DNA from 3 places in the Chroococcidiopsis sp. CCALA 051 genome. Region 1 is predicted to be linked to each of the others. Evidence: predicted binding sites of a transcription regulator. Region 1 holds the regulator's gene; each other region holds the start of a gene.

Evidence for each region. The regulator HrcA, encoded in region 1, represses chaperone genes, less so after heat shock. The targets are predictions, from matches to a motif close to TTAGCACTCNNNANTNNNGAGTGCTAA.
Region 2: the regulator HrcA is predicted to act here: its motif matches at 849-875, upstream of groL (chaperonin GroEL).
Region 3: the regulator HrcA is predicted to act here: its motif matches at 791-817, upstream of groES (co-chaperone GroES).

What each region holds. Positions count from the first base shown of each region.
Region 1 covers NZ_PYCI01000147.1:2,151-4,348, reverse strand. Annotated here, with positions in the region: gene C7Y66_RS25775 (rhodanese-like domain-containing protein) at 47-391, shown strand; gene hrcA (heat-inducible transcriptional repressor HrcA) at 850-1,938, shown strand; gene C7Y66_RS25765 (hypothetical protein) at 1,953-2,186, opposite strand.
Region 2 covers NZ_PYCI01000001.1:76,588-78,785, reverse strand. Annotated here, with positions in the region: gene groL (chaperonin GroEL) at 1-815, opposite strand, end outside; gene fabG (3-oxoacyl-[acyl-carrier-protein] reductase) at 933-1,697, opposite strand; gene trxA (thioredoxin) at 1,939-2,198, shown strand, end outside.
Region 3 covers NZ_PYCI01000018.1:31,417-33,614, forward strand. Annotated here, with positions in the region: gene C7Y66_RS06520 (ferredoxin) at 114-566, opposite strand; gene groES (co-chaperone GroES) at 835-1,146, shown strand; gene groL (chaperonin GroEL) at 1,253-2,198, shown strand, end outside.

The sequences.
Region 1 (2,198 bases):
TCTACACTAATAACCGATCGCCGTCCCTAACCCACAGCCCCTCATTATGAATCCTTTTAGCCAAATTAGTGTAGAAGAACTGGCTCAGATGTTAAGTTCTGATGCTAGAGAGCAACTGCAATTGATCGACGTGCGCGAACCGGATGAAGTCGCGATCGCTCGTATTGATGGGTTTGAAGTTCTGCCCTTGAGTCAATTTGCTGATTGGGCTGATTCTATCCCCGCACGCTTCGATCCTCAAGCAGAAACCGTAGTTATGTGCCACCACGGTATTCGTTCGGCTCAAATGTGCCAGTGGTTGAGCCGTCAAGGTTTTACAAATCTTAGAAATTTAGCAGGGGGAATTGATGCTTACTCCACTGCGATCGATCCATCTGTTCCTAGATACTAGGACAGTGACCAGTTACCAGTTACCAGTTACCAGTTACCCTTCACTACTCACTGTTCCCCATTCTTCATCCCCAACAGCGTTCAGTAATAATTGCTACCAAATAATTCTTAATTTTAAGCAAAAGTACAGTCTATATTTAGATTTAGGGTCGCTGAAGCTACGTCTCGCTCCGATTGAATTTATCTAGGTAGAGACTTTAACTCTGCTGGGTGCAGGCTATAACATCTAACATAGATGTATGTATTGACAGACGCTGAGTTTTATGCGTTAAAAGGATATCTTTCCTGAGAAATAGCGGAAACCAGGCAGGAGTTAAGGCACAATCGAAATATAACTTTGTATTTATTTAACACGGTCTATCTTTTTTGCTATCTTGAATAACTAAAAATTAAAAAAATCTACAGATTACATTTACATTTCTTAAATTCGCGTCTCATCTCACTATTCTCATTTCACCTATGCAAGTGCAGCTTAACGATCGCCAACAGCATATACTTTGGGCAACGGTACGACATTACATCGCCACTGCCGAACCCGTGGGTTCCAAAGCTTTATTGGAAGAATATAACCTCGGCGTGAGTTCTGCAACCATTCGTAACGCGATGGGAGTGCTAGAAAAAGCTGGTTTACTTTATCAACCTCACACCTCGGCGGGAAGAATTCCATCTGACTCTGGCTATCGAATTTATGTCGATCGCCTCATAACTCCTTCCGATGTCTGGGGACGACAGGTAGAACAGCTACTCCAAGAGCAATTAAAGTGGGAAGATTGGAGCTTGGAAGCTTTATTAAGAGGCGCAGCGCAGATTTTAGCCAAGGTAAGTGGTTGCATTACTTTAATTACCATGCCCAGCGCTAACATGGCACGGCTGCGCCACATTCAACTGATTCAAATTGAGTCAGGGCGGATAATGTTGATTGTGGTAACCGATACTTATGAAACCCAATCAGTCTTGTTAGATTTGCCGACTTCAGAAGCGGAAACAGTCTTAGAATCAGAACCAGAAGTCATAGAAAGAGAGCTACAAATACTCTCCAACTTCCTCAATAGCCAACTGCGCGGGCGATCGCTGTATGAATTAGCATCACTTGACTGGAATCAATTAGACCGCGAATTTCAACAATATGGCGATCGCTTAAAAACTGTATTTGCAGATATTTGTCGGCGAACTCAGCCACTCCCGGCTAGCACGCAAATTGCCATCCGAGGCGTATCCGAAGTCTTGCGTCAGCCTGAGTTTGCTGAATTGCAGCAAGTCCAAACAATCCTACATCTTCTAGAAGAAGAACAGCAGCAGTTATTGCCTTTTATTTTTGAGGAACCAGAATTAGATTCCAACTCAAGGCGGCGAGTTACAATTCGTATCGGCTCAGAAAATACGCTCGAACCTATCCGTGGTTGTACCCTGATTTCATCTACCTATCGACGCGGTACAATTCCCGTTGGCAGTGTAGGAGTCTTAGGACCAACCCGTTTAGACTACGAATCTGCGATCGCCATAGTGGAAGCTGCTGCTGATTATCTATCTGATGCATTAAGCAACTAGTAATATTAACTGTTTTACATCTTGCCTTTTTGCATGACTTCTTGTAGATGCTGCCGGATTTCCTCTGCCTGTTGCATATCCTGTTGCTTTAACTTCTGGAACAGTTCTACACAAGGCTGCGAGTTCATTGACTGAGCATCATTGATGTAGGTATCGTAAGCTTTGACGGCTTCAGCTTTGTGGTGCAAAGTTGTGAGCAAATCGTATTCTAAATTGCTCATTGCTCTTTCACTTCCAGTCGCAGTCATAGATTTACCCTC
Region 2 (2,198 bases), on a different contig from region 1:
CAGACGCTCAACACGCCACGAGCTTTATTCACAACCAAAGTTGCTAAAGCTTCCCCATCGACATCCTCAGCAATAATAATCAAAGGTTGTCCGGCACGAGCGACTTTTTCCAAAATCGAAATCAAATCTTGGATCGTGCTAATTTTCTTGTCTGTAATCAACAAGCGAGGATTCTCAAACTCTGCTACCATCCGCTCGTTGTCGGTGATGAAGTAGGGAGAAATATAGCCTCGATCCAACTGCATCCCTTCTACCACGTCTAAATCGGTCGTGAGAGACTTGGATTCCTCAACGGTAATTACCCCGTCTTTGGTGACTCGTTCCATTGCCTCAGCGATCATCGCCCCAACTTCTTCATCGTTTCCAGCCGAGACAGTCGCCACAGAGGCGATCGCATTTCCTTCGACTGGTTTGGCGACAGCAGCAATTTCTTCTACCAACTTGGCAACGGTTTTCTCAATTCCATGACGCAGCGCCACTGGATTAGCACCCGCTGCTACGTTCTTCAGTCCCTCGCGAATCATTGCTTGGGCGAGAACCGTCGCCGTAGTCGTACCATCTCCAGCTACATCTTTGGTTTTCGATGCAACTTCCTGAATCAGACGCGCCCCAGTATTTTCTAGGGGATCTTCCAACTCAATTTCTTTCGCTACGGTAATCCCATCATTGACAATCTGAGGCGCACCGTATTTTTTCTCTAACAGGACGTTGCGACCTTTTGGACCCAGGGTAATTTTCACGGCATCGGCAAGGGCATTCACACCCCGTTCCAATGCCCGCCGCGATTCATCATCAAACGCAACGATTTTTGACATACGCTTCGTTTCCTCAAGCTTCCATTAGTCAATTTAGCACTCTCTTGAGTTGAGTGCTAATGAAACTACTGGCGTTTAGCAATTAGCTGTGAGCTAATTGCTAAACGCTAATCGCTCTTAAGCCATAACCATGCCACCATCGACGTTGAAGACTTGACCTGTAATGTATCCAGCCGCAGGATCGGCGGCGAGAAAGCGCACCATACCAGCAACTTCTTCGGGTTTGCCGTAACGACTCAAGGGAATATATTTCAGAATATCTTCAGAATCAATGTTACTGGTCATGTCAGTGGTGATAAAACCAGGGGCAACAGCATTGACGATAATGCCACGGGAGGCGAGTTCTTTCGCAACGGTTTTAGTAAATCCGATCGCCCCAGCTTTTGCGGCGCTATAGTTCGCTTGACCGGGATTGCCCATTTGTCCGGCTACAGAAGCAATATTAATGATACGCCCGCTGCGTTGTTTGAGCATGATTTTGCTGACAGCTTTGGTACAAAGGAATACGCCTGTAAGATTGAGGTCGATGACTGCTTGCCAGTCTTCCGGTTTCATTCGCAATAACAAAGTATCGCGGGTAATACCAGCATTGTTTACCAAAACATCAATTCGCTTCCATTTTTCTACAACAGTATTAACCAGAGTATCTACTTGAGCCGCGTCCGAGACATCAGCCGGAATTGCGATCGCGCTACCCCCCGCCGCCTCAATTTCTTCTACCACTTCTTTAGCGGCGGAACTAGAACTTGCGTAGTTTACAACAACGTTTGCCCCTTCTGCGGCTAAACTCAAAGCGATCGCCCGTCCAATTCCTCGCGAAGCCCCCGTGACGATTGCCACTTGTTGGCGTAACCGTTGTAAATCCTCTGGCAATACTTCCATAAACAATGACTCTTACGTAAATACTCTCACTTAGCGATCGCACTTAAACCACCGCGCTAACCATCTTATCAATAGGGAGCAGGGAGTAGGGAGACAAGGAAGCTGAGGAAGTTGAGGGAGAAATTCCAGCTACCAGTCACTAGCCACTAGCTACCAGCCACTCACTACACCCTACACCCGCATCAACACGCACCACTCACAGCTACTTGAGATATAACAGTAAAAAACTGTGTTAAATCTCATGACTACTAAACAGCAGTTCAATAATTTTGCCGAAATGATCTCTGGTGCTGATGTGCCTGTACTGGTAGATTTTTACGCTGCATGGTGCGGTCCTTGCCAGATGATGGCTCCAATTTTAGAACAAGTAAACGAGCGTCTCAAATCTAAAATCCGTATTGTGAAAATCGATACTGATAAATATCCACAACTCGCCAGTCAATATCAAATTCATGCCTTGCCCACATTAGTACTATTTAAGCAAGGTCAACCAGTCGATCG
Region 3 (2,198 bases), on a different contig from region 1:
CAAATATTCTTTGTAACTATCCTTAATAAACTGTGATGAGATGGGGTCTCGTGCAAAAGAACTGATGGCTTTTCTGTTATTTTGCCAATTCTATTGACTTCTCTGATGCTGCACTAGTTGTCATCTGCGATCGCGACCGATCTCGGTTCTGGAAGAGGATGAACGAGAAAGGCATATTCGCGCACAATTTTGTTGCCGATGAGATGTTCTTGGATAATCCGTTCAATAACTTCGGGGGTTGCCTGACGATACCAAACCCCATCGGGATACACTACGAGAATTGGACCATTAGTACAGACGCGCAAGCAGTTAGCCTTCGTGCGAAAGATACAACTGGGGCGATCGCTCGTTGGTTTATCGAGTTTTAATTGTTTGAGGCGTTTTTTCAAGTAATCCCAAGATTCTAGGCTCGCTTCCTTAGAACAGCACTGCGGTAAAGTCTGGTCGGCACAAATAAAAACATGGCGTTGAATTTGCGGTAAACCTAAAGCCTGGACGCAAACAGCCAAAGCTTCATCATCTTTTGGTTTACAGGTTTCATCTTGGGGTGTCAGGTTGTCGGTCATTTGAGGAGTGAGGGAGAAAATCTCAGCTTCAGGGAATGAAACGGGTAAGTTACATAATTTACACGCATACACATTGCATTTTAAATTGTCTTGTTCCTCATTATCCCCTTGTCCTCCTTATCCTCCTTGTCCCCCTTGTCCCCCTTATCCCCTGACTCCCGACTCCCTAGTTCGGAAACCCGTACAATCGAATTTGTTGCCACGATCTCTATCTTTTGGCTAAATTAGCACTCAGGAGTTGAGAGTGCTAACAAGGCAAGGAATTTGTATGGCAGCAGTATCTTTAAGCGTTTCTACAGTTAAGCCACTAGGCGATCGCGTATTTGTCAAAGTCAGCGCCTCAGAAGAGAAAACCGCTGGCGGTTTGTACTTGCCCGACACTGCTAAGGAAAAACCCCAAGTTGGTGAAATCGTCGCCATTGGTCCTGGTAAGCGTAATGATGATGGTTCTCGCCAAGAATTAGAAGTTAAGGTTGGAGACAAAGTTCTTTACTCTAAGTACGCTGGCACAGACGTAAAGCTAGGTACAGATGAGTACGTGCTGTTGTCCGAGAAAGACATTTTAGCAGTTGTTAGCTAATCGGTAATGGGTAATAGGTGATGGAAGATTCACAACTACCAACTACCAACTACCAATTCACAAAATCTAAAATCCAAAATCTAAAATCCAAAATCGCAAGACAACTATGGCAAAGCGCATTATTTACAACGAAAACGCTCGTCGCGCCCTAGAACGGGGTATGGACATTCTAGCTGAAGCGGTAGCCGTTACGCTGGGTCCAAAGGGTCGTAACGTGGTGCTAGAGAAAAAGTTTGGCGCACCGCAGATCGTCAATGATGGCGTAACCATCGCTAAAGAAATTGAATTAGAAGATCACGTAGAAAACACTGGTGTATCTCTAATTCGCCAAGCTGCTTCCAAAACCAATGACGCTGCGGGTGATGGTACAACCACTGCAACCGTATTAGCTCACGCCATTGTTAAAGAAGGCTTGCGTAACGTTGCTGCGGGTGCAAATGCAATTTCCCTCAAGCGTGGGATTGATAAAGCGGCTAACTTCCTAGTCGAAAAGATTGCCGAACACGCTCGTCCTGTAGAAGATTCTAAAGCGATCGCTCAAGTCGGTTCGATCTCTGCTGGTAACGATGAAGAAGTTGGCAGCATGATCGCTGAAGCGATGGATAAGGTGGGTAAAGAAGGTGTCATCTCCCTAGAAGAAGGGAAGTCCATGACAACCGAACTAGAAATCACCGAAGGGATGCGCTTTGACAAAGGCTATATTTCTCCCTACTTCGCTACCGATCCCGAACGGATGGAAGCTGTTCTAGACGAACCTTTCATTTTGATTACCGACAAGAAAATTGCTTTGGTACAAGATTTAGTCCCCGTACTAGAGCAAGTTGCACGTTCTGGTCGTCCGCTGCTGATTTTGGCAGAAGATATTGAAAAAGAAGCGCTAGCAACCTTGGTAGTTAACCGTCTGCGTGGCGTACTCAACGTAGCTGCGGTCAAAGCGCCTGGGTTTGGCGATCGCCGCAAGGCTATGCTGGAAGATATCGCTATCCTCACTGGTGGTCAATTGATTACTGAAGATGCTGGTCTGAAGCTGGATAACACCAAGCTAGACATGC